DNA from 3 places in the Mesorhizobium sp. M1227 genome. Region 1 is predicted to be linked to each of the others. Evidence: predicted binding sites of a transcription regulator. Region 1 holds the regulator's gene; each other region holds the start of a gene.
The links. Region 1 encodes PhoB, which activates phosphate uptake and scavenging genes when phosphate is short. Its sites were predicted from a motif close to TGTCATNNANCTGTCAT; they were not measured.

Region 1 (3,275 bases):
GAAAGCAAAACAATGTCGGTCGGAATCCGCCATGACGATTTGCGCCGGCGCAACCGGGCGATGGTGATCTCGGCGGTGCGCCGGGCCGGCCAGCCATCGCGTACTGAGATCGCAGCTACCACCGGCCTCAGTCATTCGACCATATCGGCGATTTCTTCCGACCTGATACGGGAAGGCATCCTCGCCGAGAGCAAGCCAAGTGAGCCCGTTTCGTTGAAACGCGGTCGTCCGCAAGTCGGCCTCGCCCTCAACCCGGAAGCGGCGGCGGTGCTGACCGTGGTGTTGTCGCTGAATTTCCTTTCGGCCGCCATTATCGACTATACGGGACAGGTGGTCGCCGAGGAACAGCGCCGGCTGGACACGCTGACTATGCCGCGCGACGAGCTGATCCGTGAATGCATGGCCATCGTCCGGCGCCGGCTGCAGGATCCAGATCTTGACGTCCGCAGTGTCGCCCGCATCGCCCTGGCGATTCAGGGCATTACCGACTCCCCTGCACGCGCCATGCTGTGGTCGCCGATCACGCCGCAGACCGACATCGCCTTTGCCGATATGCTGGAGGACGAATTCGGCATCCCGGCAACGGTGGAGAACGACTGCAACATGATGGCGGTGGCTTTGCGCTGGCGCAATCCGGATCGCTATCGCGATGACTTCATCGCCATCCTGCTTTCGCATGGCATCGGCATGGGGCTGGTGCTGAAGGGCGAACTGTTCACCGGGACGCATTCCTCGGGCGGCGAATTTGGCCACATGATCCATCGTCCGGGCGGCGCGCTCTGCCGTTGCGGGCGGCGCGGCTGCATCGAGGCGTATGCCGGCAACTACGCCATCTGGCGCAACGCCAGGCAGATGAGCGAAGACAGCGAACCGGTCGCCGATGTCAGCGACGCCGACATGCGCGCACTGGCGGCCCGGGCGCGCGAGAAAGATGGGCCGGAACGCGAGGCCTACCGCAAGGCCGGCGAAGCGCTGGGTTTCGGTCTCGGCTCGCTGTTCGCGCTGATCGATCCGGCACCGGTCGCGATGGTCGGCGCCAGTGCCGCCGCCTTCGATCTGATCGAGCCGGCCTTGCGGAAGGCAATCGCCCAGACCGCCGGCGGCCAGCATTCAGGCTCGATCTCCTTCGATACAGAGCCGAACGAATTGCCTCTGATCCGCGAAGGCTGCGCGATGCGGGCGTTAAGCTTCGTCGACCAGGAGATTTTCGCGCCGGGCGCGCAAATGAGGCCCAGCGTCAGAAAGAACGTAGCCTGACCAGGCGGGTCAATCTTCCCTGATCGCATAGCCGGCGCCGCGGATGGTGCGGATGACATCCGGCATCCGGCCGTTGTTGACGGCTTTGCGCAGCCGCCCGACATGCACGTCGACGGTGCGTTCGTCGATGTAGATTGTCTCCCCCCAGACATTATCGAGTAACTGGCTGCGCGAGAAGACACGGCCCGGATGCCGCATCATGAACTCGAGCAGCCGGAATTCGGTCGGCCCGAGCCTGATTTCGCTCTTCTTGCGATAGACCCTGTGCGATTCGCGATCGAGCACGATGTCGCCGACCTTCAGCACGCTGGACAGCACTTCCGGCTTGGCGCGCCGCAGCAGCGCCTTGACCCTGGCCATGAATTCCGGTGTCGAAAACGGCTTGACCAGATAGTCGTCGGCGCCGGTCGAAAGACCGCGCACCCGGTCGCTCTCCTCGCCGCGCGCGGTCAGCATGATGATCGGCAGCCGCTCGGTTTCGGGGCGCACCCGCAACCGACGACAGAGCTCGATGCCGGAAACCGCTGGTATCATCCAGTCGAGCACCAAAAGGTCGGGCACATTCTCCTGCAAACGGATCTCGGCTTCGTCGCCGCGTGTCACCACCTCGACCTGGTAGCCTTCGGATTCGAGATTGTAGCGGAGCAGCACACCCAACGGCTCCTCGTCCTCCACCACCATTATGCGTGGTGCGATCATCGGCTGGGCACCCCCATCATGTCACCGGTGCGGACATTGTCGTTTCGTCCTGCTTCGGACGATTGACCGGCAATTGCTCGCCGGTCAGCACATAATACGCATTTTCGGCGATGTTGGTGACATGGTCGCCGATCCGCTCCAGATTCTTGGCGCAGAACAGCAGGTGCGTGCAAGCGGTGATGTTGCGCGGATCTTCCATCATGTAGGTCAACAGCTCGCGGAACACGGACGTGTATTTAACGTCGATGCGCTCGTCGGCGGCACGAAGCTTGGCCAACGCGGCCGCATCGCCTGCAGCATATTCCTCGATGACACCCTGCACCTGGATGAGAACCAGCTGCGCCATCGCGTCGATGGAATGCGACAGGTCCCGCGGCGTGGCGCTGAGGCCGACGGCACTCACGCGCTTGGCGATATTCTTGGCAAGGTCGCCGATGCGTTCGAGGTCGCCCGCCATGCGGATCGCTCCGACCACATGGCGAAGATCGTGGGCCATCGGCTGGCGTTTGGCGATCAGGGTGATGGCGCGGTCGTCCAGTTCGCGTTGACGCGCATCCATGATGGCGTCGTCGGAAACGACGCGTTGCGCCAGCACGTTGTCGGAATTCAACAGGGCCTTGGTCGCCCCGCCGACCATCGAACCGGCGAGGTCGGCCATGTCGCGGATCAGCTTGCTGATCTGCTCGAGATCCTCGTCGAAAGAAGCGACTGTGTGTTCGCCCATGGTCCTGTCCTCATATGCATGATCGGAACGGCTCAGCCGAAGCGGCCAGTGATGTAGTCCTGCGTGCGCTTCTCGCGGGGCGACGTGAAGATCTTCTCGGTCCGGTCGAACTCGACCAGTTCACCCAGATACATGAAGGCCGTCTGGCGCGACACGCGCGCCGCCTGCTGCATGTTGTGGGTGACGATGACGATCGTGTAGTCGGCTTGCAATTCGTCGATCAGTTCCTCGATCTTGGCCGTCGACAGCGGGTCGAGCGCCGAAGCCGGTTCGTCGAGCAGAATGACTTCCGGCTTCACCGCCACGGTGCGGGCGATACAGAGCCGCTGCTGCTGGCCGCCGGACAGGCTCAAGCCGCTGGCGTTGAGCTTGTCCTTGACCTCGCTCCACAGCGCGGCGCGCTTCAACGCCTGTTCGACGCGGCCGTCCATCTCGGACTTGCCGAGGTTCTCGTAGAGCCTGACGCCGAAGGCGATGTTCTCGTAGATCGACATCGGGAACGGCGTCGGCTTCTGGAACACCATGCCGATCTTGGTCCTGAGGAGGTTGAGATCCTGCGACCGGTCGAGAATGTTCTTGCCGTCGAGCAGCACCT
Region 2 (3,275 bases), on a different contig from region 1:
GTCCTTCGGGATCTGGGTCAGCGGGATCAGGTAGCCGGAGGTCGAATCCGGGTCGGCATAGCCGAGTTTCTTCCCCTTGGCCGACTTGATGTCGGTGATGCCGGACGACTTCAGCGCCAGGCCGATCGAATAATAGCCGGTCGCGCCGTCGGTCTGCTGGGTGGTGAGGATCGGGGTCACGGCGTTCGGATCCTTGAGGTAGACGCTGGCATAGCCCGACGCGCCAAGCTCTGCGAAATCGAGCGTGCCGCCGAGCAGGCCCTGGATAACGCCGTCATAGTCGGCGGCCGGGAACAGCGAGACCTTCTCGAAGCCGAATTCGGATTTCAGGTGATCGGCGAGGCACTGAAAGTTGCGCAGCCGGTCCGCTTCGTTTTCACCGCCAAGGATGCCGATGCGGAATTCCTTGATATCCTGGGCGTGAGCGGCGCTTGCCGCGATGGCGAGCAATGAAACGGCGCCAAAAACCATCTTCCTGAACATTATCTCTCTCCTGTTGGTCCCGGCCTCGCGCCGGTAGCGTTCGAATTTTTTGACAGGTGCCTTTGACGCGGGCGGGCGATCAGGCCGTTCTCAATATCCCGGGAATGCGGGCTCGAGCGGTCCGGCGGATGCAGCGATTTTCTGTTTGATGGCGACACTGGTGGAGGTGATGGCCTCGGAGATTTCGCCGCCATTGCTGTCGGCGCCGTAGACCATGCGCACGGCCTCGCGGTTGAGGGCTTCGGGCGGGCCGTCGAAGACGACCTTGCCGGCAGCCATGCCGATGATGCGGTTGCAGTAGGTGCGGGCCGTATCCAGCGTATGCAGATTTGTGATGACGGTGATGCCCTCGCGCAAATTGATGTCCTGCAGCGAATCCATCACCACCTTGGCGTTGAGCGGATCGAGCGAGGCAATCGGCTCATCCGCCAGCAACACCTTCGGCTGCTGCATCATGGCGCGCGCAATCGCAACGCGCTGCTGCTGGCCGCCGGAAAGCGTGCCGGCCGGCTGCAGGGCGGTGCGGGCGATGTCGAGGCGCTCGAGGGCTGCAACCGCCTCGGCGCATTCACCGCGGGAGAACATGCCAAATAGGTTGGACAGCGTCGAGCGGTGGTTGAGCCGGCCGAGCAGCACATTGGTCAGCACATCGAGGCGCGGCACGAGATTGAACTGCTGGAAGATCATGGCGCAGTCGCGCTGCCATCGCCGGAGCGGCGAGCCGCGCAACCCGGAGACCTCGACGCCGTTGAACAGGATGGATCCCTGGCTGGGATCGATGAGGCGGTTGATCATGCGCAGAAGCGTTGATTTGCCGGCGCCTGAACGGCCGATGATGCCGACCATCTGGCCCTGCGGAATCGAGATGTGAACATTGCTGACGGCGGTGTTCTTGCCGAACCGGCGGGTGACGCCGCGGATTTCGAGCGTAGCTGACATGGTGCAGGCTCCAGTCCAATCGCAATTGAAGGTCTGTTAACCCTGGCTAGCGCAGCCGCATGAACCTGCGGTGTCGGAACGATGTCAGTTTTGTTACTGCCCACAGCCTGGAGCGGGGCGGGATCAACTCGGCGCGAGAAGCTCGAATGGTGAATGGTGATAAGAACGGCTTCCCTGAGTCTCGAAACCTGTCCGCTGCCCCCATTCACATTCACCGTTCACCATTCACGATCCCTTAGCCGCCATATTTCTCCAGAAACGCCTCCGCCGACAGCTCCCGAAAATCGTCGAGCGCGGCGCGCAGCCTTGCATGATCCCAGTCCCACCAGGCGAGCGCCTGGTAGCGTTCCGCGGTGCGGCGGTCGAAGCGTTCGCGGATCGGCTTGGCCGGTACGCCGGCGACGATGGTGTAGGGCGCGACGTCCTTCGACACCACCGCACCGGCACCGACCGCCGCGCCATCGCCGACGATGACGCCGGGCAGGATGGTCGAGCCGTGGCCGAGCCAGGTGTCGTGGCCGATGGTGACGCGTTTGGCGCGGCGCTTGGCGAAGAATTCGCTCTCGTGCTCGGCGTCGTCCCAATAATCCGAGGCGCGATAGGTGAAATGGTGCAGCGTCGGCCGCCAGGTCGGATGGTTGGTAGCGTTGATGCGCACGCTTGCGGCGATGTTGGCGAATTTGCCGATCGTTGCGCACCAGACGCCGCAGTCCTGCATCATGTAGGAATAGTCGCCGAGCGTGCTTTCGGAAACCCGGCAGCGCTCGGCGATCTCGGTCCAGCGGCCAAGCGTCGAGTTCTCGACTTGCGCCGTCTCGTGGATCAGCGGCGCCTCCGACAGTTTCCTGGTCATGCGGCGATTTTCCCGGCGGCGAAGGCGGTCACGTCGATGACGCGGTCGGCCACCGCCTCACGCACGTCGTGGTCATGGAAGATGCCGAGCAAAGCGACGCCCGCCGCCTTCTTGGCGGCGATTAGGGAAATCACCACGTCGCGGTTCCTGGCGTCGAGCGAAGCGGTCGGCTCGTCGAGCAGCAGGATCGGGTGCTCGGTGATGAAGCCGCGCGCGATGTTGACGCGCTGCTGTTCACCGCCGGAGAACGTCGCCGGCGGCAGCGCCCAGAGCTTCTCCGGCAGGTTGAGCTGCGCCAGCAAGGCGCGTGCCTTGCCGTGCGCGACCTCGCGCTCCTCGCCGCGCTCGACCAGCGGTTCGGCCACGACATCGAGCGCAGAGACACGCGGCACGGTGTTCAGGAACTGGCTGACATAGCCGATGGTAAGCCGGCGCACGGCAAGCACGGTGCGCGGGCTGGCCGAGGCGAGATCGATGAGCCCGCCCTCGTGCTGGACGATGATCTGGCCTTCATCGGCGGCATAATTTCCGTAGAGCATTTTCAGGATCGAGCTCTTGCCGGCGCCGGACGGGCCGCCGAGCACGGCGCATTCACCGGCCCTGATCGCGAACGAGACACCAGCGACCACCGGCAGGTTGATGCCGTCGCGCAGATGCATGGTGAAGCTCTTCGCGACATCGGAGACAACGAGCGGGGTTGCCATCAGAGGCTTCTCCAATCGTCATTCGTCTGCGGGCCGGAGTACCCCCACCCGGACGTTCGGTCCGACCTCTCCACAAGGGGGAGGTAGGGCGCCGGCGTTTTACCCTCCCCCTTGTGGGGAGGGTCGCTGCGAAGCAGCGGGGTGGGGGTAGGTGCCAGGCAAATGCGTTCCATGGTCACACCTGCAGGATCGAGGAGACAAGCAACTGGGTATAGGGCGCGCGCGGATCGTCGAGGACGCGGTCGGTGAGGCCGCTTTCGACGACGCGGCCGTCCTTCATCACCATCATGCGCTGC
Region 3 (3,275 bases), 110 kb from region 1:
GGGTGATGGCGAGTTGTGGCGCCACCAGCAGGTAGGGCAGGATCTTGTTGGGAAAGACGACGCGTGGAGACAGGCTGATTTCCCTCGCTATCCAGGTATCGCCCGCGCGAGCTCGCGTGGGCGATATTCCAACCGACTAACTGAGATAATCCCGTCAGTTCTCCAGCGCTTCCTTGATCGCCGCGTTGCCGCGCGCAACCGCATTGTCGAGTGCCTGCTGGGCGGTTTGCTGGCCGGCCAGCATCTTCTCCAGCTCCTCGTTCTGGATATCACGCACCTGCGGCAGATTCGGCAGGCGCACGCCCTTCGAATTGTCGGTCGGCGACTTGCCGATCATCTGCAGGATGGGTGTCTCGCGGCCGGGGTTCTTGTCATAGAAGCCTGATTTCTTAGTCGCCTCGTATGCCGCAAGCGTCACTGGCAAATATCCCGACTTCTGGTGCAGATATTCCTGCACATCGGTCTTGGACAGATAGGCAAAGAAGGCCGCGACGCCCTTGTATTCCTCGTCCGACTTGTTGCCGAACACCCACAGGCTGGCACCGCCCGGCGTCGTGTTCTGCGGGGCACCCTTGGCGTCACTGTCGTAAGGAAGCTGGCCGATGCCATAGTTCATGCCGGACTTGACGATATCGCCGAGGCCGCCCGACGATTCGGTGAAGATGCCGCATTCGCCGGCGAGGAATATCTGCTTGGCTTCGGAGGTGCGCCCGCCATATTTGAATGTGCCGTCCTTGGCCAGGTCAGCGAGCGCCTGGAAGTGGTTGACGAAAATCGGCGCATTGATCTTGAGTTCGACATCACCGCCGGCCAGGCCATTCTGCTGGGTGGCCCAAGGCACGTCATTCCACGCCGCGAAATTCTCCAGGTGGATCCAGGTCAGCCAGGTCGAGGTATAGCCGCAAGGGGCGGCGCCGCTCGTCTTGATCTTCTTGGCAGCTTCCCACACCTCGTTCCACGTCTTGGGCGGATTGTTCACGTCGAGGCCTGCCTTCTGGAAGATGTCCTTGTTGTAATAGAGGATCGGCGAGGAAGAGTTGTAGGGGAACGATAGCATGGTGCCGTCCGGCTTCGAATAATAGCCGACGATGCCGGGCAGATACTGGCTCTTGTCGAAAGTCATCCCGGCGCCGGTCATCACATCGGCCACCGGCTTTATCGCACCCTCGGCCGCCATCATCACGCCGGTGCCGACGTCGAACACCTGGAGGATATCTGGCGCTTGCCCGGCACGAAAGGCAGCGATGCCGGCATTCAGCGTCTCCGGATAGGTGCCCTTGAACACCGGAACGAGCTCATAGTCGCTCTGGCTGGCGTTGAAATCCTTGGAGATCTTGGCGACGACCTCGGCGTTGGCGCCGGTCATGGCGTGCCACCAGCTGATCTGCGTGACGGCGAAGGCGGAGGTGGTGGAAAGCAGGGTCACGGTGGCGGCGATACCGGCCGCAAAGCCGAAGAACTTCATGTTTCATCTCCCGTTTGTCATTGGCGAAAGGGGCACTTCCGCAAAGCCAATATGTGGCGCTGATGACAATCGGACAACGGTTTTATTGCGGATCAATGAACATCATTCCTTCCTAAAGTGCACTCGCTACTGAAACCGGGCGCCAGAAATCACATCACTGTCTTTTTGGGCGCAGCGGCGTCGGTTTTCCCCCGAAAAGACCCGCCTCATGGCCCACGGGTTAACCATTCGTTAAAATCTCCAAGAGCTAATCAGTCACACCTCCCCTGTTAATTTTGGCAGACCGAGTGAACCAGGATGCTGACGGTCTATAATTGTATTGTAAGTCAGCACGATCCGAGACTGGTTGCGCTTGCCGCACTCATCTGTGGAATTTCTTGCTTCTCAGCGGTTAATCTCCTTAAGCATGTCGGCCGATCGACCGAGCGAAACCGGCTTGTCTGGCTGATGATCGCCGCGGCCTCGACCGGGTTCGGCATATGGGCGACGCATTTCATCGCCATGACCGCGTTTACGCCGGGAATACCGAACGCATACAATCCGGGATTATCCGCCTTTTCGCTTGCCGCCGCCGTTATCATGACCGCGCTTGGGATGTGGGTCGCCACCTTGCGCCGCGGCATCGACCATTTCCTCGTCGGTGGCGCCATTCTGGGCGGCGCCATCGCGACGATGCACTACATCGGCATGGCAGCTTTCGAGGTCGAAGGCCGGGTCGTATGGAACCTGCTCCTTGTCGCGATATCGCTTCTGGCCGGCGTGACCCTCGCGGCACTGGCGCTCCTTGTCGTCTTGCGCCGTCCGTCAGCGCTCGCGACTTTCGGCGGCGCCGCGCTTTTGACGCTGGCGATTTGCAGCTTGCATTTCATCGCGATGGCCGCGGTGTCGATCATTCCGGATTCCTCGATTGAAATATCCGAACATTCCATCGAGCCCATTTCCCAGGCCTTTGCCGCAGCGGTCGCCAGCCTGATAATCCTTGTGCTATCGGGTGCCGCGCTGTGGATCGACCTGCGCTTTCGCCGCCAGAAGCTCGAGGCCGATCGCATGCACGATCTCGCCAATGCGGCGGTGGAAGGTCTGATCGTTTGCGATGGCACCCGCATTGTCAGCGCCAATGACAGTATGGCGAAGCTGACCGGAACAGCGACAGCCACCCTGAACACGATGCAATTCGGCGAGCTTTTCGACGGACAGAGCGCAGCCGATATGTCCGGCTTCGGCGAACAGGCGCAGGAAGCGAAGTTAAGGGGCAGCGACGGGGCGAGAATTCCTGTCGAGCTGATCGCCAGGAAAATCACCTACTGCGGCAGGCCTCATACGGTGCTTGCCGTTCGCGACATCCGTGAGCGCAAGAAGGCAGAACAAGAGATCCTCCGCCTCGCGCATTTCGATCCGCTTACCGGGCTTGCCAATCGGCGGAGCTTTTCTTCCCGGCTGGAAGCAGAATTCGCCTCGATGGATCGTGGCGGCAAGGATGGACATCTGGCGCTCCTGCTGCTTGACCTCGACCGGTTCAAGCAAGTCAACGACCTCTATGGCCACGGGGCCGGCGATGCTATGCTGCAGAAGCTGGCGCACTGCATTTCCGGCATCCCGCGCCACGGACAGATGCTCGCGCGTCTCGGCGGCGATGAATTTGCCATCATAGCTCCGAACCTCCCCGACCCCCTGGCCGCAGGCCGGATAGCCGAGGACTTGCTGGCGGCGATCCGGGAGGAAAACAGGGTTTCGGTCGGCTCCGGCCTCGTCTCGGCCAGCATCGGCATCGCCTTCTTTCCGCTGGATGCCGAAGACCAGGCCGGCCTGA

Region 2: phnC (phosphonate ABC transporter ATP-binding protein) is a predicted target of PhoB. The motif match lies at 1,504-1,520, and genes of this name have one in related genera.
Region 3: ugpB (sn-glycerol-3-phosphate ABC transporter substrate-binding protein UgpB) is a predicted target of PhoB. The motif match lies at 1,528-1,544, and genes of this name have one in related genera.

What each region holds. Positions count from the first base shown of each region.
Region 1 is NZ_JAMYLZ010000009.1:29,618-32,892, reverse strand. It holds gene NKH28_RS13955 (ROK family protein) at 13-1,257, shown strand; gene phoB (phosphate regulon transcriptional regulator PhoB) at 1,267-1,956, opposite strand; gene phoU (phosphate signaling complex protein PhoU) at 1,973-2,680, opposite strand; gene pstB (phosphate ABC transporter ATP-binding protein PstB) at 2,713-3,275, opposite strand, start outside.
Region 2 is NZ_JAMYLZ010000025.1:16,098-19,372, forward strand. It holds gene phnD (phosphonate ABC transporter substrate-binding protein) at 1-483, opposite strand, end outside; gene phnC (phosphonate ABC transporter ATP-binding protein) at 574-1,422, opposite strand; gene NKH28_RS23925 (DapH/DapD/GlmU-related protein) at 1,658-2,275, opposite strand; gene phnL (phosphonate C-P lyase system protein PhnL) at 2,272-2,979, opposite strand; gene phnK (phosphonate C-P lyase system protein PhnK) at 3,155-3,275, opposite strand, start outside.
Region 3 is NZ_JAMYLZ010000009.1:134,648-137,922, reverse strand. It holds gene ugpA (sn-glycerol-3-phosphate ABC transporter permease UgpA) at 1-73, opposite strand, end outside; gene ugpB (sn-glycerol-3-phosphate ABC transporter substrate-binding protein UgpB) at 155-1,465, opposite strand; gene NKH28_RS14540 (bifunctional diguanylate cyclase/phosphodiesterase) at 1,763-3,275, shown strand, end outside.